Regions from separate parts of the Neobacillus sp. 19 genome, predicted to be linked through region 3. Evidence: riboswitches for the same ligand, from Rfam matches in the RefSeq annotation. Region 3 holds a riboswitch; each other region holds the start of a gene.
What was found. Region 3 has a riboswitch for S-adenosylmethionine ahead of ACO1D1_RS10245 (O-acetylhomoserine aminocarboxypropyltransferase/cysteine synthase family protein). Riboswitches for the same ligand answer to the same signal wherever they lie in the genome.

Region 1 (8,017 bases), on a different contig from region 3:
GCGGACAGATTTCCAGAGGCATCGGCCACAACTGCCCGCCTTCCCTGATTCAGCTTGCTGTGGCGGAAGTGGTGGATATGACGGCCGATATGTCTGTCTATGAAACCAATATGAACTTACTTTATGACAAATTAATCGAATTGGGATTTTCCGTTGTAAAACCCGACGGAACCTTTTATATTTTTCCAAAGGCACTGGAGGAAGATGCCAATGTCTTCTGCAAGAAGGCCTTAAAATATGATTTGATTCTGGTCCCAGGTGACACGTTCGGATGTCCGGGCTATTTCCGAATGGCTTATTGCATTGACACTGAAAAAGTGGAACGCTCCCTGCAAGCATTGGAAAAATTCGTAATGACTGAGTACGGAGAATAGAGAACAAAAAAATGCTTCAGCCAGCTGAAGCATTTTTTCATTGAGTCTTATTAAAGGGGACCCATTTAAAACGCAAAACGTAATACCATTAAGGAAAGGATTCCAGCTACAACAGTACCTAATAAACTGCGTGTTACAATGGCTATAATAAAAGCAGGTAACGCGGCGATTAGTTCAAGATTATTTTGCAAAGGTGCCAGTCTTCCGTTGGGCAGCAGCAATTCTTGCCCCACTAATGCTGCCATAACAGCAATGGGGACGTAGCTCAACCAGCGCATGGCCCATTCTGGCAGTTCAACACGACTTAAGATAGCAATGGGGAGCACTCTTGGAATGAAAGTTACAAGGGCTGAGCCTAAGATAATTAAAAAAATGGACCATCTTACTTCCATTTTTCCACCACCATTCCAAGGCTAGCGGCAATGATTGTCGCCACAATAATACCCACACTTCCGGATGTCACTAAACTTACCCCTACAACAATGGCAACAGCACTAAGTGCAACAAGAATATCTTTCATCAATTTTCTTCGGCTGGCCAATTGTAGGACAAGAAGGCCAATAAACATTCCCGGCAATGCAAAATCAAGACCGAATTTTTCCGGATCCGAAATCCATTCTCCGAAAAAGGCTCCTGCAATATTGGCAATGAACCAATTTAAATAAGCAGTTATATTTAGGCCATACATCCATTTTTCGCTGAGCCATTTCTTGCTTGCTGCTTCGTTCATTGCTACACCAAATGTTTCATCTGTAAGTAAGGAACCGATTAATACATTCTTGAAGGGTGTAAGATGACGGAAATACGGCGATATTGCCGCACTCATTAAAAGATGGCGCAGGTTAACAAAGAAAATAGTAAAGATAATCGCCAGAGTGGGACTGTTAGCCCCAATCATCGCGGCAGCAATAAATTGACCAGAACCTGCGTATAAAAGCAAGGATATTAGTCCAATTTCAACAATCGAAAGTCCTGCTGTTTTTTCCACAACTCCTGCCGCAAATCCAATACTTAAGTAACCAAGTACAGTGGGCAGGCAATCCCGTACACCGGCAAGGAAGCTGCTTTCTTCCCGCAAAAAGGTGTTCTCACTTATGTTCATTCTCCCTCACCCACTTTTTCAGAGTAATTTGTATATAAATTAACATTACCATCCTCATTGTATGGCTTCAATGATATAATTGTATGCAATACAATTTTCCGAGGAGGGTGTTATATGCCAGTTAATTCATTTGAAAATTATCCTATGACGTGGAAGCCGGATAAAACACAGCTTGTCCCTCCATTATATCGGTCAATTGCTAGCTTGCTGGAATATGATATTCTCAATGGCTTTCTCGCACCCAATACGAGACTTCCCTCCTCAACGGGAATTAGCAGATTATCTCGATATTAACCTCAGCACTGTTACTAGGGCATTTAAAATATGCGAAGTGAAAGGGTTAATCTATGCTGTTACCGGAAGGGGAACCTTTGTTACTCCCAATATAAAAAATGCTATTTTCATGGCAGACAGTGAAGAGAATAAGAATTATATAGAGATGGGAATCATCAAGCCCCTTGACAGCTCAACCCCATTTGTCGCCAAAGCGATTAAAAGCATTGCCTCCAAAGATTATTTGGAAAATTTATTAGATTACAGACACCCGTTGGGAATGCCTTATCATCGAATGGCAGCTAAAAAGTGGATGCAATGTTTTAACATGGATGTACCTATTGAAAATATTGCGATCACTTCAGGAGGGCAAAATTCGTTTTCGCTGATTCTGATGGCCTTGTTTCATCCAGGAGATAAAATAGCGGTGGATATATATACGTATCCAAATTTTATTGAACTGGCAAAAATGTTGAATATCCAATTAATCCCTATAGAGGGGGATGAGTCAGGCATCAAGCCTGATAGATTAGATGCTGTCTGCAGAACAAATCCATTGCAGGGAATTTATTTGAGTCCTTCCTGCAATAATCCTACTGCTGTCACAATGAATATGAATCGCAGAAAGGAAATAGCAGAGATCATCAATAAACATGGGCTTATCTTAATAGAGGATGATGTATACTCTTTCCTGGCACCAAATGGCTATTTCCCAATTTCCCATTTTGTGCGGGACAGGTTTGTTTATATCCTTAGTATTGCTAAATCACTCAGCTCTGGTATTCGGGTTGCATTTATTGCTTATGCCAATCAGTTTGTTGAAAAAATTACGTATGGAATTTTCAATCTCAACGTAAAAACATCTGCATTAAATGCAGAAATTATAACAGAGTTAATTAATACAGGGGATGCAGAACAAATCATTAAGAAAAAGAGGGAAATGTCACAAGAACGGAACCGGATTTATGAGAAATATTTTCAAATCGATCATTCAAGCGAAAATCCTATTAGTTTTTTTCGCTGGTTACCATTGCATAAGGAATGGCAGCTCAACCAGTTTGAGCATATTGCTTTAACTCGGGGTATCCTTGTATATCATTCACATCGTTTCTTGGTCAAAAAAGCTGAATCTCCCCAATTCGTTCGTATTTCACTAACATCGCCTAAGGACTCCGATGAATTGGAGAAAGGCCTTAGCATCCTAAAAGATTTCTGCTAGAGAGATTGTATTTTGAATTGGTTACAGGTAAGGTAATCTTAATGTGCAAGACTTCACAACAAGATTAGAGGGTGGAAATTTGTATAAATTAGTGGCAATCGATGTAGATGGTACGCTGTTTAATGATCGGAAAGAAATCACGAAGGAAGTAAATGAGGCAATTCAAGCCGCAAAAGGAAACGGTGTAAAGATCGTTATTACTACCGGGAGGCCAATAGTCGGGGCTCAGCCTATTATTGAGGAATTGAAATTAACGGATGAAGATGAATATGTGATTACCTTTAATGGTGCACTTGTGCAAAATACCCATACGAATGAAGTTGTTTCTGAAATTTCCTTATCATATCAAGATTTAAAGGTGCTGTATGGATTGAGTTTACAGCTTGATTCACCGATGCATTTTTTTGATTCGAAAAATGTCTATACACCGAATAAAGACATTAGCCCTTACACTGTTCATGAATCTCATCTCAATCAAATTCCTCTTCATTATCGGACGATTGAGGAAATACCCGAAGATTTTTTGCTCCCAAAGGTTATGTTTATTGATGAACCAGAACGTTTAGATAAAATCATTGATGCTATACCAAATTCCTTCAAGGAAAACTATACGATGGTCAAAAGCACCCCTTTCTTTTTAGAAATCCTTCACCCAAGCGTCAGTAAAGGGAATGCAGTTAAACAACTTGCAGAGAAACTAGGCATTAAACGGGAAGAAGTGATTTGCATCGGTGATGGTGAAAATGATTTAAGTATGGTGGAATATGCAGGCTGCGGCGTAGCAATGGGGAATGCAGTTCCAAGTGTAAAAGCGGCTGCTGAGTTTGAAACATTTTCTAATAATGAAAACGGAGTAGCATATGCCATCGAAAAATTGATATTAAACAAATAATAGAAACTCATATAAGGAGTAATCAATCTGTTAAAGAATAAGCCGAAAATAGACAAGATTTTATTCATCTTTATATATTTCCGGCTTATTTACATGATAGGAATTATAACCTATCTGTTTTTAGTTATTTACCCCAAACACTCTCAGCAATCGTAATCGCGTGTCTGATCTTGTTCCATTGATCCTCTTCGGTTAAATTGTTTCCTTCCTCCGTACTGGCGAATCCGCATTGAGGGCTTAAGGCTAAGTTTCCTAAAGGAATAGATTGACTTGCTTCTTTAATTCTTTCTTTAATCGTTTCTGGATCTTCCAGTTCCGGGAATTTAGATGTGATTAACCCTAGTACAACTGTTTGATCGGCTCGATTAAAGCTTTTTAATGGTTCAAAATCGCCTGAACGCCCGTCATCATATTCCAGGAAGAGTCCATCAACATGTAAATTAGCAAAGATGGCATCAGATATCTGATCGTATCCGCCGCTTGTGATATAGGTTGAACGGAAGTTTCCACGGCAAATATGCATCGTGATGATCATGTCTTCCGGTTTCTTCGAAATGGCTTCATTTAAACAGCGGACTCTTGTATCGATGATATCCGTAACATCCATGTTGAATTTTTCAACGACAGCTTTGATTCGTTCTTCCGAAACAAAATCAATCCACGACGTATCATCGAGTTGTAAATAACGGCACCCTGCATTATAGAATGCTTGAATCGCTTTTTGGTACGCTGCTACTGTATCATGATAGAACTGCTCGCTGTTCCCTTGGTAATATTCATCACCTTGAATTCTTGTAAATAACATATTAGGGCTTGGAATCGAGAACTTAGCCACTTGACTGCCATCGCCATAGCGGTCGACTGCTTGTTTTAAGAATTTGAAGTGTTCTAACATATAATGATCATTGAAGTCTACTTTACCTGTCACTTTAATGGCCTTATTTTTTGTTTTGGCCCCTTGGAAGTTACTAATATATTCCGTTTCAAACTCTTCGACGCCTTCTAAGCCTGCTAGGAAATCCAAGTGCCACCATGCACGTCTAAACTCGCCATCTGTAATCGATTTAAGGCCAACTTCAATTTGTTTTTGGACAAGTTTCTCAATTTCTTGATCCTCTATCGCCTTTAGGGCATCTTTATCGATTTCCCCATTTGCATAAGCCTTTCTTGCTTCTCTGATTGGTTCTGTTCTTAGAAAACTGCCGACATGATCGGCTTTAAATGGAGCTTTCACAGCTGTTTTTGTCATGAAGAATTCCTTCTTTCGTAAAAAATAAAAAACCTCTTCTCATAAAATAAGAAGAGGAAATATTACCGGCATCGGTTCTCTTCTTATCTTTAAGCAAATCGCTTCTGGAATTGGCACAGTACTCACATAAGTCTGCTGCCGAGGTATCCAAGGGCCAGTCCCTCCACCTCTCTTGATAAGAATATTCTAAAATATTTAACTATAAGTTACCTTACACCTGTTCTGCTATTCTGTCAAATAGAATCAAATAGGTGACTGTCATGTAAGGGTTTTATCCATTTTCAATCTTATTTAAATCCTCACCATTGTACATTTCTAATTGGTGCCGCAGATCCGATATGTAACGCATCATTGCCATTCTCACCACAGATGGATAGTATCGATTGTTAAGCTCCTGTTCACATTCCTCTAAATCCATTTTTTTCACCGAGATAATTTTAGTTAACTCTTCCGTGCTCATAGATCATCCCCCTCATTCTCTTAAGCTATATTTATAGCTATAGGATGGCCATTTTTTTCATAGCTTATACAAAATTCAAACTCCGAATTTTTTTCGAAAAACAATGGTATATTTTACTAGTGCCAAGTAAAATGTACATATAGACCATACATTTTAGAAGGAGGGAATTGTAAATTGATCATTGTGACCACGGAAAATATAGCAAATTATAAAATTACTGAAATTAAGGGTCCGGTATTCGGGCTAACGGTTAGAGCACGCGGAATTGGAAAGGATATCGTCGCTTCCCTGAAGGGTCTTGTGGGCGGAGAAATCAATCAATATACAGAAATGCTCGAGGATGCCCGAAAGCAAGCAATGGATCGGATGGTGCGGAATGCTCAGGCGATGGGGGCAAACGCCATTATCATGATGCGTTTTGACTCTGGTGAAATCGGTCAAAATATGAGTGAAATTGTTGCTTATGGCACGGCTGTTACGGCAGAAAAGGAATAGCCATGAAGTGGATTTTTGGCTATTTCGGTATCCAAATTGCTCTCCTCCTTATATTAATCATCGGCTCTTGGTTTATCTGGGACCGCCGCTTTAAAAAAAGACATGGGCAGCAAGTGCCAGAAGGCTTCATTCGTACAAATGAAGTGTCAATTGATCCGACAACAAAGAAAAGATTAGTTGTTTATTTTAACCCGGATACGGGAGAGCGATTTTATAAGGAAGAATAAGAGAAGCCGGAAGAAAGATCACTTCGTACATTCACATCTTTTGCTTAGAATCGGATAAGTGACTATGTGGCCAAGGGGGAAAAGAATGTTAACAGAGGTTCAATTAAATGAAATAAAAACACTTCAGGAGATTTGCGAGCAAGAAGGTGGATTTCACCTGAAGCTGAATTTCGATATGCTGAAAAATCGGGCGGAACATAGTAAGGAAGATTTGTTCCATTATGAAGACAGCAAACTCGTGGGCTTTCTTGGAAGCTATTATTTTGGAAGTAAAGTAGAGCTTTGTGGAATGGTGCATCCGGATTACCGAAGAAGAGGCATTTTTTCTAAACTGCTGGAAGTGGGACTTAAGGAAGTGAACAGCCAAAATTTCAGGACGATTTTGTTAAATGCCCCAACAGATTCCCAAAGTGCAAAGGAATTTTTAAAAACATTACCTTGTTCATTTACCGTTGCGGAATATCAAATGAAGTGGCAGCAAACGGAATTGACGGAGGATCCGGCTGTTACCGTAAGACCGTCTGTTTCAAATGAAGATGCGGAAGCGGAAATTAAGCTCGATGTATTGGGTTTTGGGTTGTATGATAAGGAAGCACGGCAGATGCATCAGGAGATTGTGGAGAATAGCAGTGATCAAAGGTACATTATTGTAGCTAATGAAAAAACAGCTGGTAAAATCCGCATCTCTGAATCGAATGGTGAAGCATGGATTTATGGTTTCGCTATTTTTCCTGAACTTCGAGGGAAAGGAATCGGAAGAAAGGCATTATCCAAAGTGGTAAAAATGGAGGATCAAAAAGAATTGCCTATTTTTCTGGAGGTAGAGGCCAAAAATGCCCATGCCCTGGGACTCTATGAATCATGCGGATTTAAAAGCTACCATTCGCAAGATTATTATGAATATCAAATGTAGATCGGAAAGTGGCAAATTCATTAATAAGGTACGATTTATTTGTTACTGGAATGATATTTTAAAGCTTTAAATTAGGTATGTATTAATTCGACGGTTTAAATAGATTAGGCATAGTAAACATAATTACAGCAAGCAGATCAAGCCCAATTTTGGGATAAGTCTGCTTGCTTTTTTGTGTTTTATAGCAAGGCAAAATACTTGTGCTAAAATGGAAAATAGAAGGTTTTGAAACACGAAGAAAGGGGTTGGCGTTATGACCATAAAAAAGGTATCTATAATTGGGCTTGGGGCATTGGGGATTTTATTCGGAAATTATTTATCTAAGAGAATGCCGAAAGAGGATTTACGAATCATTGCTGATAAAGATCGAATCAAAAGATATGAGGCGGACAATGTGTATTGTAATGGTGAACCGTGTCATTTTCATTATGTTACGCCTGAGGAAGGCTGCGAACCTGCGGATTTGCTTATTTTTGCCGTGAAATTTAATGGCTTGGAAGATGCAATCCAAGCGGTAAAGCATCATGTTGACGAAAACACGATTATTTTATCCTTATTGAATGGCATATCAAGTGAAACGATTATTGGTGAAACTTACGGAATGGGTAAAGTCTTATATAGTGTGGCACAGGGAATGGACGCCGTTAAAGTAGAAAATAAACTGACGTATGACCATATGGGCATGATTTGCTTTGGAGAAAGGGAACCCGGCTTTAACTCCCAAAAGGTAAAGACGGTGGCCTCGTTTTTTGAAAAAATGGATGTTCCATTTGAGGTGGACCCCAATATGTACAGGAGACAGTGGGGGAAATT
Region 2 (8,017 bases), on a different contig from region 3:
AGGACAGGACAGAAGAAATAGCTGAACCCTTTGAAATAAAAGCTTGGACAAAGTTTACATTTCCAGGGCGTGAGGGAAAGTATTCTTCTTTTGAATGGAGGCAGGAGCATTTTACCGGAACGGATTATGATGAAAAGACGGGAAAATCGGGAATCTTTAAAATCCTTGGAGATGACAAGGATTGGAGTAAACATGTGGATGATGAAAACGGAAATTATGACTATCTCATGCTTGCCGATATTGACTATGAACATCCTGAAGTAAAAAAAGAAATGATCGAATGGGGAAAATGGCTTAGCGATACCCTTAATTGCGATGGATACCGCCTTGATGCAATTAAGCATATTAATCACTATTTCATCAGTGAGTTTGTAGAGAAGCTGCGTAAACACCGAGGTGATGATTTTTATTTTGTTGGAGAAGTTTGGAAGCCCCATCTTCCTGCCTGCCAGAAATACCTTGATTATGTCGATTATCAGATCGATTTGTTTGATGTCCCCTTGCATTATAAACTGCATCAAGCCTCCCATGATGGCAGTAAGTTTGATTTAACCAGCATTTTCGAGGATACCCTTGTAAACGCCCACCCAAATAATGCTGTTACCTTCGTTGATAATCACGATACTCAGCCTCAAGAGTCCCTTGAATCGTGGGTTCAAGACTGGTTTAAGCCAAGTGCATATGCCCTGATTCTCCTTAGAAGGGATGGAAATCCATGCCTTTTTTATGGGGATTACTACGGAATAGGAGGCCCTGAGCCGGCAGAAGGAAAAAAGGAAATCCTAGATCGCCTCCTCTTTGCCAGATATGAGAAAGCATACGGTGAACAGCATGATTACTTCGACCATCCAAATACCATTGGATGGGTTCGGTTGGGTGTTAAAGAACTTCAGCACTCAGGCTGTGCAGTCGTCATTTCCAACGGAGAAGACGGTGTGAAACGAATGTACGTAGGTGAACGGAAGGCTGGAGAAACATGGGTAGACCTAACCAACTCAAGGGATGACCAAATTACAATCGAAGAAGATGGATATGCCACTTTCCCCGTTAACGGCGGCAGTGTATCCGTTTGGGCTTACCATCCTAAAGAATAAAATTAATATGTATCGGCCAGTTTAGCAATTTTGCTATCACACACCAAAATGTCCACTGGAGGTGGACATTTTGGCTGTAGTGTCTTTTTGTGGTGTCAGGCACCATTTATAGTATTGTGGTATTGTTTAATTCAATTGTTTATTTATAATAGGGATTCCGCCCCGTCAATGTAGATTTCGCTTCCGGTTATGTGGTTGGATTGGCTGGAAGCAAGGAAGAGTACTAGGTCGGCGACTTGGTCGGCTTTTCCGGGTTTGTGTTCCAATGGTTGGTTTCCTTCTGGGTATTCAATAGGAATTTCTACTTTTTTTAGATTTTTATTTTCTTTCCATGTGTTTTCATTGATATTTGTTTCAATTGCACCTGGACAGATCATGTTGACTCTAATACCGTAGTTGGCAAGCTCTAGAGCGGCCATTTTCCCAAATCCCATCTGGCCAATTTTCGATGTACTATAGGCAGACATTCCAATATTTTTATAGATCCTGTTCCCGTTTATTGAACTTGTAATAATGATACTCCCCCCATTTGTCTTCAAATGCGGAATCGCATATTTAACCGTCAAAAAGGTACTCGTTAAGTTATTGGAGATGGTTAGGTCCCAATCCTTCGGCTCCAAGTCTTCTATCGGCGCAACTTCCCCATTAATCCCGGCGTTAGCAAAGACAACATCTAGTCTTCCCCACTTGTCGATGGTGCTTTTGTAACAGTCCTCTACTTCCTTCGGTTGAGAAACGTTGGCTTCTAAGACAAGTGCTTCACTCCCTATTTCTTCGATTTGATTTTTCACCTCTTCCACGTTTTCTTTATGCAAATCTACTAAAGCAATCTTTCCGCCATTTTGAGCAAGCTTTAGCGCAGCAGCCCTTCCAATCCCTGAGCCAGCCCCTGTAACAAAAGCAATCTGATTTTGAAGTACATTCCCCACGTTAAAAAACCCCCTTTATTATGATGATAGTACTATATCCAACATAGAGATTTTAAAACATAAAGATTTTATCGAAATGCTAAGGAGATACTATTCTTTATCATTCATCCTTTATCAGACTTACTTTGCTCCCTATTTGACGAGCAGCTCTTCTCTCGTTTGTTCTGCAGCTATCACCATCACCTGAAGTGCCGCAACAGTTTCCTCCATACCCCTAGTTTTTAAGCCACAATCGGGATTAATCCAGAACAGCTTGGGATCAAGGACTTGAAGCGCACGATGAATGTTTCTGATCAATTCTTCAAGCAATGGTACTCGCGGGCTATGGATGTCATATACGCCAAGACCGATTCCCATATCATACGTATTTTCTTCAAAGGCATGAATTAATTCACCATGGCTTTTTGATGTTTCAATAGAAATAACATCCGCATCGAGTGCTTTAATTGCATGAATAATATTCTTAAAGTCCGAATAACACATATGGGTATGAATTTGCGTCTCATTTTGAACAGAGGATGTCGCCAACTTAAACGAATAAACGGCAGCATCTAGATAACCTGCCCATTTTTCACGTTTTAACGGCAGGCCTTCCCGAAGGGCAGGCTCATCCACTTGAATCATGCGGATTCCATTTTCCTCTAGTGCTTCCACCTCTTTACGAAGGGCAAGCGCAATTTGATTTGCCACCTCGTAGCGTGAAATATCATTACGGACAAATGACCAATTTAAAATCGTAATCGGACCTGTCAGCATTCCTTTTACCGGTTTGTTTGTTAACGATTGGGCATATACAGTTTCTGCAACTGTCATTGGCTCCTTAAAGGCGACATCCCCATAAATGAGCGGGGGCTTCACACATCTGGAACCATATGACTGAACCCAGCCGTATTTTGTAAATTGAAATCCGGCTAATTTTTCGCCAAAGTATTCAACCATATCTGTCCGTTCAAATTCCCCATGTACGAACACATCCAGACCAAGATTTTCTTGGATTTCAATCCACTTTTTTATTTCTGCCTTAATATAGGCTCCATACTCACTGTCAGTTAATTCGCCTTTCCGCCATTTTAAACGCTGTTTTCTTACTTCTTTCGTTTGCGGGAAGCTGCCAATAGTTGTCGTCGGCAGAAGTGGTAATTGAAACGCCTTTTCTTGAAGCCCTCTGCGTACTGTAAATGGCGCTTTCCGCTCTGCTTGATCCTTCTGTAAACTGCGAATGGCTTCTCGAACTTGAGTATTATTTCGAATTGACGACTGATTTAATCCTTGAATTGCTTTTGTGCTTTCATCGATCTCTTTTTTTATCACTTGCTTTCCATTATTCAAGCCATTTGTAAGAGCGCTAATTTCAACTAATTTTTCATCCGCAAATGCCAGTGCATTTCTTAATATCTCATCGAGCAATTCTTCATTTTTTACTGTCACAGGAACATGCAATAGGCTTGATGATGGCTGAACAATTAGTCTTGTTTTTAAAACAACCGCTTCAATCTCGGTCAGAAGTGAAAATGTCCCTTCGAGATCCGCCCGCCAAATATTTCGTCCGTCAATGACTCCAGCTGCAAGTACTTTATTCTTAGGAAAGCCATACTTCTTCAAAGCAGCAAGATTCTGACCGTTATCATGGACAAAATCAAGTCCAATTCCCTGAACAGGAAGTGAAATGACCTCTTCATAATGCTCGATACTTTCAAAATATGTTTGCAATATCACCTTAAGGTTTGGTGCTGCATCCTGTAATGCCTGATAGACTTCGCTAAATATAGCAATCTCTTCTTTTGAAATACTAGCAGCTAAAATCGGTTCATCTATTTGAACCCATTCTGCCCCCTCCGCCTCTAGTTCGCGTAATATTTCCGCATAAAGAGGGATAAATTGTTCAACAACTGCTTTGAACGCACTTTCGGTATAACCTTTTGATAGCTTTACAAATGTAATCGGTCCTAAAATAACTGGTTTACCATGTATACCAAGTTTTTGCTTCGCCTCTTGAAAAAATTGAAGCGGGCGGTTTTCAACAAGAGCAGGAGCTGTTTCTTCAAGCTCTGGAACGATATAGTGGTAGTTTGTATTAAACCATTTTGTCATTTCAGAAGCAACTGCCTCTTTCGTTCCTCGCGCCATAGCAAAATAGGTTTCAAGCGGCACCTTCCCGCCGCTGTAGTTAAATCGTTTCGGTACTAAACCGAACATAACAGCCGTATCCAGGACATGATCATACAAGCTAAAGTCCCCGACAGGGATTAAATCAATTCCGTGCTCCTTTTGCTTCTTAAGATGCTCCAGGCGAATCACTTCTATTTTCTTTAAGAATGCCTCTTTTTCTAACTTACCTGCCCAAAACTGTTCCAAGGCTTGTTTCCATTCACGTTTTTCCCCAATTCTTGGGTATCCTAGATTCGAGCTTATCACTTTTACCATAATGGGTTACCTCTCCTTTTACATCTTAGTGTGTCAAACATAAAAAAATCTCCCTTTTCAAAAATGGAAAAGAGAGATTGATACGTTTAATTAACTTGAGTCCGAACCTTTTCGTTTACTCAACACGTTCTCACCTCCTCTATCTCCTCGTAGAGTACTAGCGCATACAACAGGCAGGTTTCCTGACTAAGGTTCATCGCTCCTTATCCCTTCCCATTTCCCTATGAAACAGTGGCTATTCGATAAGTTGCTCCCCAATACAGTGGCGGGACCGTGCCGGCATTTCACCGGTCTTCCCTTTTAAGCCGTGCAGATTATCTACACAGCACCTGAAGCTTTTGATATGAAGTTTTTAAAAACCGATTTGGATCTGCATTTTTTCTCTTATAAACAAAAACAGCCTCTCTAGTCAACATAGAGAGGCTGGCGGATCCTTTTTCATCCCTCTCATTTGCCAAAGCAATATGCCTTGCTGGAATTAGCACCTTTTTAACAAGTTGTTAAATGGTTGCTGGGCTTCATAGGGCCAGTCCCTCCGCCTCTCTTCATAAGAGTATTAAAATTTTTAATGTTTTGAATTTAATTGCAATGATAGCATTTTGGACAGAGGTTGTCAAAGATTATTAAATTATTGCAAAGTTCACTTAAATATTCTCTCTCAACCTTCCGTTGTAAACTTATATCCAATCCCTCTTAACGTCACGATAAAAGGATAATCTGTATACTTTGCAATCTTTTCTCTTAGATTTTTGATATGGACATCTACTGTTCGTTCGTTGATTACTTTTTCATTCTTTTTATAAATGGTATTGATGATTTGTTCTCTTGAAAGAAGTTGATCTGGATGGGTCATAAATAGATAGAGCAATCTGTACTCGAAATGAGTTAAATCAAGTACTTCATCTTGGAATTTTACGATTCCTTTTAATGGTTTAATCGTTAACCCTTTATAGCTTAGTTTACTGCATCGATTGGCGGTTCGTCGTAAGACCGTTTCAATTCTAACCGACAATTCTTCTAAATTATATGGTTTACCGATATAGTCATCGGCTCCTCGTTTCAGCCCTTCAATTCGATCCTGTTCCGAATTATTTGAAGATACAATGATTATTGGTACGTTACTGTCTAGTTCGTAACGCATCCAGAAGCATACCTCAAGTCCATCCATATCAGGAAGAGCTGTTTCTAGAAGCACAAAACAAGGATCGTGTTTTAAGTACATTTCACGAGCAGTTTGTCCATCAGCAGCCTCTAATATTTCGAAACCTTTCCTCGTCAGATGAAATCTTAACACAGCTCTGTTTTCACTATTACTATCTATAATTAAAATGGTTTTACCTCTCAATTTTTTATCTTCCAACTTCTTCAACCCCCTGCCACTATTATAGTGATAAAAAGAGTTTCACAAAAGGTTGTGTTATATATATAGAAAAACGACCCGCTGTTAACGGGTCATTGCCTATTATTTATTTTCCGTAACCTTTTTCCCTGCAAGTGTTTCATAGGCTGCATCATCCGGTGCATCGCCTTTCGGCCAGTCATTCATTTTATCAGGAAAATCAGGTCTAGCCATAGAGTTAATATATGCTGCGATATTCATCGCCTCTTCATCGGTGAAGGAACCTGCTTCATATCCACCCATCGGTGATTTAGGCATATATTTTTTGATAAAGCCTCCTGCCGTTCTTACACGAGCCATACCCGCTCCAATATTGTAGGATTGGTCTCCCCAAAGCGGAAGTCCTGTGGCACCGCCGTCTCCGCCTTCTCCATGGCAGGCAATGCAAGCTTTATTGTAAAGTTCTTTTCCGGCATCCACATTTATCTTAGTTAGTTCACCCTCAGCTTTTGGCATTTTTGCCCACGGTCTTTCTTTCGTCCCATCAGGAACATTGGTTGAAATATAATTATAATAAGCTACCATTGCTTTCATTTCCTTGCTGTCTAACGAAAGCGGTTTTCCATTCATACTTCTTTTAAAACAGCCATTAATACGTTCTTCAATCGTAACCTCTTTTCCTGCACGTGGATTGTATTGTGGATAGGTTTTTGAAATACCTGCCAGGTCAAGGGAAGAACCTACACCACCATCCGCATGACAGCTGGCACAACTCAGTTTGTTTCCAACATACCCATCCAAAACCGTGCTTGTTTCATTATGTTCTTTTAACCCTAATTTGATTAATTCCCCTTCTTCCCCTTCTGGAATATCGTCCATACTTGGAGGTAAATAAGGATGTTCTGGTTTGGCTTCTGTTTGTTCTCCAGTCGTTGATGATGGTGCGGATGCTGCAGAACTTACCGCCGGCTGCCCCTTTGAATCTAGTACAAATAAGTAAAATACAGTAAACCCAAGCGCGATCGTGGCAACAATTGCTGCAACGGATGAAACAAATAATTTATTCATGTTTAAGCTCCTCTCCATATCAGGGGACTTCTCATAAAAGAAGATTTTCCGAATCGTTTTTACAAGCTCATTATCTAAAACCATTGTTAAGATTCGGTTAAGTAAAATTGAGGGTTTCGTGAACATGGTGTATATGAGAGGAGAGTTCACCAAATGTACAAAAGTAAAAGAATTTGGTAACAAAATCTACACTAAACATACATCACATTGCAATATTTTGCGGTATACTTTGTAAATATAAAGAAACATTGCAAATGATTGCATTTTATTGCAAAGTAGATTAATCTATACACAAGGAGATGTTTTATGCTAATTGAAGAAAGACTTGAAAAAGTACGGAAAATCATTGAAGAAAATAAGAGTGTGACAATAGAAAATCTTGCTGAATCGTTAGAAGTTTCAAAAGATACGATAAGAAGAGACTTAATTAAACTGGAAAAAAAGAATCTAATAAGAAGAATCCATGGGGGAGCAGCGTTAGCTAGTAAAGAGGCTCTTATTTTAAATTACTCAGAACGAGCAAATCAGGAAAACACGATTAAGGAAAAAATTGCAGAGAAGACTGCTGAATTAGTCAATGATCATTCATCCGTTATTTTTGATTCGTCTACAACGGTGGAAGCTGTTATTCCTAAATTAAACGGGAAGTGTTTGAAAGGGATTACCAACTCTCTTACTCATGCCATTCTTCTTTCTAAGAATGAAAGGACAAGTGTTTCCGTTCTTCCTGGCAAGCTTAATAGTGAACAGTTGTTTTTATATGGGGCAGATACAGTGGATAAAATTAGACAATATAATGTTGACTATACATTGTTAGGGGTTTTTGCCATTTCTGAAATGGGCTTGTTTATTCATACGGAGGAGGAAGGGCTGGTTAAACGGGCAATGGTTCAGAAAGGGAACAAGATCATCGCTTTAGCCGATCATACAAAAATTAATACAAGTGGGTATTTCAAAATATGTTCTCTTGATGAAATTGATATATTGGTAACTGATAAGATGCCTGACCTAAAGTTTGTGGAGTGTTTAGCTCAAAATAATGTAGATCTAGTCGTTACTGAAGAATGAAAAGAAGAGGAGAATTCGTTTATGAACATTCAGAAACAAGTACTATTAAAGGAAATAGAGCAGCCTGAGATTTATGAACATGTTGCTCCAGTTTA
Region 3 (8,017 bases):
ATGTTTCCGCTAGTGACTTCATATTTTGGGTGACCCATGATTGCCGATGATAACGTGGATTTACCAGTACCGTTCGGCCCCATGATTGCGTGAATTTCGCCACCCTTTATTTCAAGGTTAACACCTTTTAAAATTTCTTTCCCATCAATTTCTACATGTAAATCTTTGATCGTTAAAGTTGATCCAGCCATATCTATACCTCCAAAAAGAAAGTTTTGTATCATCTTGACCAATTAGGTCTATACTTCTATTCTCACTTTATTCTCATTACAATCTTATAACAAATGAAATGTATTAGCAACTCCTAAACAGTAAAAACAAAGTTACTATTTTCATTAAGCAACTTCTAATTGAGAATAAGAGTGTACTTTATGAGAAAATTCAGTCAATAAACCGTTATGTAAATTGGGCCCGTTTAAAATCATACCTCATTTTTTGGACAATTCCAACTGATTTAAAGGTCGAAGTCGTTTCTATTTTTACCCAATTGTCGGGAATCATGTACATGTGAACACCGCTCCAAGTGAAATAGGAAAAGCCAGTGATGGGAATCACTGACTTGTATCTTTCTTCCTATTTAATATATTACTTGGATAATACAACCGCACCTTTGTATTTATCAAGAATGAAATCTTGGATTTCTTTTGAACGAAGCACTTCTACAAGTGTTTTGATTTCTTTTCTGTTTTTATCCTCTGAACGAACAACCACAAGGTTTGCCGGCACAACGTCTTGGCCTTCAAATGCAATTCCGTACTTACCGATGTCAATACCGCCTTCTAATGCATAGTTGGTATTAATAACCACCGCATCCCCTTCACCGCTATCGAAAGAAGAGGCTAATAACTTCGCTTCAATTAAAGTAGAGAAATCAAGGTCCTTTGGATTTTCAACAATATCCTCAACTCTTGCATTGGCGCCAACGCCTTCTTTAAGTTTAATTAATCCTTCTTTTTCAAAAATAGGTAAGATACGTCCATGATCACTTAGTGAATCACTCATAATAATTTTCGCACCTTTTGGAAGGTCTTTTAAGCTTTTATATTTTTTAGAATAAATTCCAATTGGTTCCTTATGGATTTCACCAACGCTAACAAAATCAAAGTCCTTGTTTTCTTTCATTTGAAGGTCTAAATACCCTGGTGTTTGAAAATAGTTTGCATCGAGTTCTTTATCTCTTAAAGCTACGTTTGGCAGGATGTAATCTTGGAAAACTTTGATTTCTAGATCAATGCCTTTTTCTTTTAATAAAGGTTTTGCCGCTTCTAACACTTCCGCATGTGGTACTGCTGATGCACCAACCACTAATTTCTTGCTGTCACCCTTTTTAGCGGTATCATTTTTTTCCCCGCCGCACGCAGTCAGGGCAAACACTGCGAATGCAATGAAAAGAACACTTAGTAATTTTTTCATTAGTAAACTCCTCCTGTTATCGTTTATCTGTTTTATTTGTAAAATAATCTCCAACAAATTGGATAATAAAAACTAGAACTAAAATCGCGATGGTTGCAACTAAAGTCACTAACGGCCTATTGCGCTGAAAACCTTCAAGGTAGGCAAAATGGCCAAGTCCTCCGGCACCAATAACACCAGCCATTGCTGTAAAGCCTACTAGTGATATGGCCGTGACGGTAATCCCAGAAATTAATGCCGGTAAAGATTCCGGTATTAATACTTTAAAAATGATATGACTATGTGTGGCTCCCATCGATTGTGATGCTTCAATCACACCTTTATCGATTTCTCTTAAGGCAATTTCCACCATTCGAGCATAAAAAGGAGCTGCTCCAATAATCAGGGCCGGCAAAGCCGCATTGGCACCAAGCATAGTCCCTAATAATAATTTAGTAAAAGGAATCAATAACACAATTAAAATAATAAACGGGATGGATCTGAAAATATTAACAAACCCGGCAATAATGACATTCACTGTCCGGTTTGCCCAAATATTGCCTTTATCTGTTAAAAACAACAACAGACCTAGCAATAATCCTAAAACAAAGGTAGCAAACACTGAAATGGAAGTCATATAAAGTGTTTCTCGCGTGGCCTCTAATAAATTTTCCCACTTTATCATTTCCATAAAATCAGCCATTACTGATCACCTCCACGCCGACTTGCTGTGAGTGAATATAATCGATGGCTTTCTCTATCTCGGGAGCTTGCCCATCTAAGTGAATGAATAATGTACCGTATGATCCGTTTTGGGTGTGAGAAATTTTCCCTTGTAAAATATTAACGATCACATCATAATCACGAATGATATTTGTGATTAATGGCTGTTCTGCTGCTTCACCGACAAATGAGAGCTGAACCACTTGTCCTCTCGGATAACGTTCGATTAGATGTTCGATTGTTTCTTTCGTTTCTTCAGGTTCCGTCACTTGCTGGACAAATCGTTTCGTAATCGGCTGCTGCGGGTTTTTAAACACATCAAGCACTGATCCAAGCTCAACAACCCTGCCGCTTTCCATTACCGCCACCCGGTGACAGATTTTTCGAATAACATGCATTTCATGGGTAATCAAAACAATGGTTAACCCAAGGCGCTTATTAATATCCACTAACAATTCCAAAATGGAATCGGTTGTTTGCGGATCGAGAGCCGAAGTTGCCTCGTCACAAAGCAATACTTTGGGATTATTGGCGAGTGCTCTGGCAATCCCGACCCGCTGCTTTTGCCCGCCGCTTAATTGTGATGGATAGGCATTTTCTCGGCCTTCCAAGCCAACCAGCTTGATCAGCTCAGCCACTCGTTTTTTTCTTTGATCGCCTTTGACACCGGCGATTTCAAGTGGAAAAGCAATATTCTCGCTCACTGTTCTCGACCACAATAAGTTAAAATGCTGGAAAATCATGCTGATTTCCTGACGGGCTTGTCTAAGTTGAGCACCCTTAATCTTTGAAATCACTCTGCCGGCAACTGTCACGCTCCCATCGGTTGGAAGCTCCAGCCCGTTTAACATGCGGATGAGGGTACTCTTCCCGGCACCGCTATAACCAATCACTCCGAAAATTTCTCCTTCTTGAATTTCAAGGTTGACTTCATCAACTGCCTTCAATTCACCTTGCTTGGAAGGAAAAATCTTACGGACATTTTTTATTGAAATCATTGAATCACCTGCTTCTTATCCTGATTACAAGTTAGTTAAATATAGGGTTTGACTGTTTGGGAAAAAATATTTTAAAAAATAAAAAGCCTCTCTGCATAGGCAGAAAGGCATCACGAACTAAACCTTTCTCCCATCTCCCAAAGCAATTGCTTTGTGTGAATTGGCACCATTTCAATAATTGACGGTTGCCGGGCTTCATCGGGCACATCCCTCCACCTCTCTTGATAAGAGCTTACAGCATTCTATATTCAATTAACACGTTAATATTTCAGTAATTAGATTACGAAAGCTATCGTATCATGGATAAATAGGGGTGTCAACGAATAATTCTTCATATTCGGAAAAATGGATTTAGGTAAATTTAGGCATTAGTCTTCAATGACGATAATCCTGTTGCCGCTTCAATCGCAGATTCAAGATCCTCAATTAAGTCCTCAACATTTTCGATTCCAATCGAAAGACGGATTAAATCCTCTGATACACCCGCAGCCTTTAGTCCTTCCGCATCTAATTGCTGATGCGTCGTACTTGCCGGGTGAATGATCAAGCTTTTTGCATCGCCTACATTGGCCACATGTGCCCAAAGTGATAAGGAATCAATTAGTTTAGCTCCTGATTCTTTACCGCCCTTAATTCCGAAAACGACCATTGAACCAGCACCTTTTGGTAAATATTTTTTCGCTAATTCATAGTCAGGGTGTGATGCATGCCCTGGGTAGGAAACCCAGTCAACTGCTGGATGATTTTCCAAATAATCGACCACTTCTTTCGTATTGGCCACATGCTCCTTCATCCGAACATGAAGGGTTTCAAGTCCAAGCGTAAATTGGAAGGCATTTTGTGGACTTAAGGCAGGTCCAAGGTCACGCAATAATTGCACGCGAGCTTTAATGATGTACGCAATTGCACCGAGTGCTTCAGCATAGACCAAATCATGATAGCTGGAATCCGGAGTGGTGAATCCTGGGAATTTCGATGAATTCCAATCAAACTTACCGCCGTCAACGATGATTCCGCCTGTGGACGTTCCATTCCCTAACAGCCATTTCGTCGCTGAGTGGACGACAATATCTGCACCATACTCAATTGGCCGGCACAGATATGGCGTCGCAAAGGTATTATCAATAATTAACGGTACGCCTGCTTCATGAGCAACCTCCGCTACTTTTTCAATATCGAGGACACGAAGGCTCGGATTACCAATCGTTTCGGCAAAAACGGCCTTTGTTTTTTCCGTAATCGCTGCACGGAAGTTTTCAGGATCATCCCCATCAACAAATTTTACATTGATTCCGTATTTAGGAAGAGTAACGGCAAATAAATTGTAGGTTCCTCCATAAAGGTTTGCGGCAGAAACAATTTCATCCCCTGCTTCAGCAATATTTAAAATCGCAAGCGTAATCGCCGCCATTCCGCTGGCAACGGCAAGTGCGCCGACGCCGCCTTCTAACAATGCAACCCTTTCTTCAAAAACGGTTGTTGTTGGATTGTGAATCCGGGTATATATGTAACCTGGCTCCGCTAAGCTGAATAGGTTCGCTGCGTGCTCAGTATTTTTAAATTGATAGGCGTTGTTTTGATAGATTGGAACCGCACGTGCACCCGTTACCGGATCCGGTGATAATCCTCCATGAACACTTAATGTTTCAAAACGATACTTTTTTTGATTTTCTGCCATTCTTGCTTCCTCCTTTTATTGTTAAATAACAAAACCCCACTTCATAAGAAGAGGGGGCTCTCTCTTCTCATCTCCCAGAGCTTACTTAGCTCTGCTGGATTTAGCACCGTGTCCAAACCGGTTGCCGGGCTTCAAAGGGCCAGTCCCTCCGCCACTCTTGATAAGAATGCTTTATTGAATTGTTTTTATTAATAGAATATTTAAATAATACTTTACATGAAGTTTAATTCCGAGTCAATAGCTTTGTTTAAATTATTTTTGCCAACTGTGCTTTTGTTAAAAAGAAGATTGATTCTAGTAAAAGAATGGTTCTTAATGGTGCCATGATTTCTAGCTGTCCCTGCTGTTCAAGCACGCGCAGCCTTCCCGTCCCTTCAATCAGCTGTGTCATTGCGGTGGGGGAACCGCTAATCACATAATTCCCTTGTTGAAAGTCAGGATTTTTAGTGAAACAGATGCCGCCGCTTTTTATGATCAGCTGTATGCTTTGTTGTTCTTCCCATTGAAGAATGATTTGTACGTCCGCCTGCTGTATCAAGGGAAGAATATGCCCTTGTTCTATTACTTTTACTAGAAATGCTTCTACCGCTTCGATCATTTCCACCACTCCGGTCACTTACTTTTATAATTTCTAATTCAGTAAAAAGTAGTGGAATCCTCTATTAATCACTCGACAATTCTCATCCTATTTCCTCAACATTCCGATCATTTCCTGAGAAATATGTCGTATCTTTATGAAATTTTGGCTGTTGCAGATAGATCTTTTTTAACATAGAAGCCTCTAAATACTAGGAAAAAATAGACCGAACCGATTAGATATAGAGTTGCCGTTATCGTGAAAACATAGGCATAGCCCCAATATGAGCCGTATTTGACAACAACCCCAGTAGAAACCGGCCCCATGAACGCCCACCCTAAATTAAACACCATTTGGTTGACGGAATTCGCGAGGCCCTTCATCGAGTCGTTAACTTTCGACATCATTAACGACATTTGAATCGGATTCCCAGCATTCATTAACGCTTGACGGAACAAGAATCCAAGTGCCGCCAGCCATAAATGTTCTGTAAACGCAGTTAGTAAGAGGAATGGCAGCGATGCCAGCTGCAAATAAACAACCGCCCTTACGTCGCCGACTTTTTTGACCACTTGCGGCCCAATAAACATCGCTAAGGCCGTGGCCGCCTGACCAAGTGAGATGATTAAGCCGATAGATGTGGTGGACGCACGAAAGCGATCAGCAAAATACAGGTTAAGATAAGGTATGACAAGGCCTGCTCCGAAGCCAATCAATAGCTGGGCAATCGCAAATAAAACGATCAACCTCACCCCTTCATTTTTCCAGGAGGCTGAACCGGTCTTTTTTACGGTTGGTTTTGATTTCGGAGGTTCGTTGAATTTCGTAGCTGGGAAGATACCAATTAGATAAATGATAGCACCAATAATCAAAGTGAAACGAATACTATTGATATCACTGACAAAAAAGGAAAATAAGTCCGTTAACGTCCCGCCTAACAGGTTTCCCACAACATTTGCCGCAGTCATAAAGGCGAAATGGAGACTAAATAAATTCACCCTTTGATCCGCCGTCGAATTTTCCGCGAGCCATGGGATGCTAGATACTTGCAGAAAAGCCATTGTCAATCCGCTCGTGAAAGCAAGTCCGATAAGCACTCCTTGTGTGGAAAAAATACTCCGCAAAAGTAATACAGCACCGGAGATCAAAATGCCATAAAAAAACACTTTTTTCCGTCCGTATCGGTCACTTATCAGTCCTGCCGGTACTAAAATAATCGCTGTGGCAAGCGAAGTCATCGCAATGACCTGGCCATTAACCGCCTCTGTGTATCCGAGTTTTCGTATATAAAAATTATAAATTACCATAAAAATACCGAGGCCGATTTGTGTAAAAATATTAGCCATGAAGCTTAACTTGATGTTACGATTATACGTTTTAAATTGCGCCGCCCAGTTATGATAAAAGGCCATTTTGTTTCAGCCCCTTCAATTATTTCGTATCCCTAAGTATCATAATCCAGGAGGTAAGTTTTTGTAAATAAGGAAATTTTAGATTCCTCTAACATTTTTTCATCAAATCACCCTATTTTTGCAGCTGGAAAGCATTGATCAGGTTTTTACTCGCTGCTAGCATTTAACCGGTCTCTTTTACATTGAAAAAGCCAGGCGGCTAGCCTGGCTCAGGTTACTAACATTTAATCAAAAAGCAGACGCAACCCGCATCTGCTTAGTTTAAATGTTGTTTCATTTTTTCAAGCAAGTAGGGTACGGAATGAAACGCATACAGGGTTTCTTTCACCTTGCCTCCTTGAACAATTAACAGGCACGGTACACTTTCAATCGCAAACTCAACCGCTATATCCGGATAAAAGTTCAAGTTCAATTTACCCATTTTAACGGTAACTAACTCCTCCACGATTTGCAGCATTCTAGATGCAAGCTGACAGGTACCGCAGAGTGGTGTATAAAAATAGATTAGCCCGCTTTCCGCATCATCGAGGAAAGCTTCCAGATCATTTCGATTCCATTCATTCATAAATCATTATCCCATTTCTAAAAACTCAGTATGAACATCGATGTTCGCTCCCAGAAGGACGGTCGCCAAGTGGTGCACCGGCGCGGTCGCTACCTCGCGATACATACGATCTATATATAAATGTTCCGCTTGCGGAAACTCCCGTTTAAACCGTTTGCGAAGCTTCTCACCGGCGGCATCGGCATCAACTAGGATATAGACATCCTTATCTTCGAGAAAATCGATCAATTCATCCAATTTGGTATGACTTATCGTCCCATTGGTACAAATGATTTCGACCGGTTCCTTTACGATACTCTTTACCTTATTCTTATCCGATTTTCCTTCGACAATAAGAACTTTGTCAACATACGAATCATACATATCCACATCACCTGTAATAGAAGTTGTTTATGTTAACATATTCTAAAATATTGATTACGTGTGCCCTATTGATTGTGTATGTTAACTATATCACTACTGTCAGTATAAAAGTAGGGTTTTGCTTCTCTAATCAACGCCTACACTTTTTATTTTATGATAGGTTTCCCCATCTTAGTAGAAGAAAAAGTGGTAAATTAAGAGAAAAAGCACCCGCTAAGGTGCTTTTAAAAATTTAATGATTAGTCTTCCTTTGTCATTTCTTCATATTGTTCAGCTGTCATCAGCTTGTCCAACTCGCTAGAATCGGAA

Region 1: linked by a shared signal. The riboswitch ahead of ACO1D1_RS07365 (5-methyltetrahydropteroyltriglutamate--homocysteine S-methyltransferase) and the one ahead of ACO1D1_RS10245 (O-acetylhomoserine aminocarboxypropyltransferase/cysteine synthase family protein) in region 3 are both predicted to bind S-adenosylmethionine.
Region 2: linked by a shared signal. The riboswitch ahead of metE (5-methyltetrahydropteroyltriglutamate--homocysteine S-methyltransferase) and the one ahead of ACO1D1_RS10245 (O-acetylhomoserine aminocarboxypropyltransferase/cysteine synthase family protein) in region 3 are both predicted to bind S-adenosylmethionine.

What each region holds. Positions count from the first base shown of each region.
Region 1 is NZ_JBMPZU010000029.1:154,380-162,396, reverse strand. Features, by position in the region: gene ACO1D1_RS07395 (pyridoxal phosphate-dependent aminotransferase) at 1-374, shown strand, start outside; gene ACO1D1_RS07390 (AzlD domain-containing protein) at 440-766, opposite strand; gene ACO1D1_RS07385 (AzlC family ABC transporter permease) at 757-1,476, opposite strand; gene ACO1D1_RS07380 (hypothetical protein) at 1,591-1,770, shown strand; gene ACO1D1_RS07375 (PLP-dependent aminotransferase family protein) at 1,880-2,968, shown strand; gene yidA (sugar-phosphatase) at 3,048-3,860, shown strand; gene ACO1D1_RS07365 (5-methyltetrahydropteroyltriglutamate--homocysteine S-methyltransferase) at 3,985-5,109, opposite strand; SAM riboswitch class I at 5,190-5,291, opposite strand; gene ACO1D1_RS07360 (hypothetical protein) at 5,381-5,569, opposite strand; gene ACO1D1_RS07355 (YbjQ family protein) at 5,744-6,064, shown strand; gene ACO1D1_RS07350 (hypothetical protein) at 6,067-6,291, shown strand; gene ACO1D1_RS07345 (GNAT family N-acetyltransferase) at 6,377-7,204, shown strand; gene ACO1D1_RS07340 (ketopantoate reductase family protein) at 7,458-8,017, shown strand, end outside.
Region 2 is NZ_JBMPZU010000099.1:163,617-171,633, reverse strand. Features, by position in the region: gene ACO1D1_RS27120 (alpha-amylase) at 1-1,094, shown strand, start outside; gene ACO1D1_RS27115 (SDR family oxidoreductase) at 1,238-2,023, opposite strand; gene metE (5-methyltetrahydropteroyltriglutamate--homocysteine S-methyltransferase) at 2,156-4,447, opposite strand; cobalamin riboswitch at 4,603-4,795, opposite strand; SAM riboswitch class I at 4,892-5,001, opposite strand; gene ACO1D1_RS27105 (response regulator transcription factor) at 5,106-5,792, opposite strand; gene ACO1D1_RS27100 (c-type cytochrome) at 5,910-6,854, opposite strand; gene ACO1D1_RS27095 (DeoR/GlpR family DNA-binding transcription regulator) at 7,161-7,922, shown strand; gene ACO1D1_RS27090 (M24 family metallopeptidase) at 7,944-8,017, shown strand, end outside.
Region 3 is NZ_JBMPZU010000031.1:263,680-271,696, reverse strand. Features, by position in the region: gene sufC (Fe-S cluster assembly ATPase SufC) at 1-191, opposite strand, end outside; gene ACO1D1_RS10260 (MetQ/NlpA family ABC transporter substrate-binding protein) at 586-1,413, opposite strand; gene ACO1D1_RS10255 (methionine ABC transporter permease) at 1,430-2,095, opposite strand; gene ACO1D1_RS10250 (methionine ABC transporter ATP-binding protein) at 2,088-3,113, opposite strand; SAM riboswitch class I at 3,241-3,344, opposite strand; gene ACO1D1_RS10245 (O-acetylhomoserine aminocarboxypropyltransferase/cysteine synthase family protein) at 3,475-4,791, opposite strand; SAM riboswitch class I at 4,856-4,958, opposite strand; gene ACO1D1_RS10240 (hypothetical protein) at 5,039-5,389, opposite strand; gene ACO1D1_RS10235 (MFS transporter) at 5,524-6,780, opposite strand; gene ACO1D1_RS10230 (thioredoxin family protein) at 7,037-7,345, opposite strand; gene ACO1D1_RS10225 (toprim domain-containing protein) at 7,352-7,708, opposite strand; gene gcvH (glycine cleavage system protein GcvH) at 7,948-8,017, opposite strand, start outside.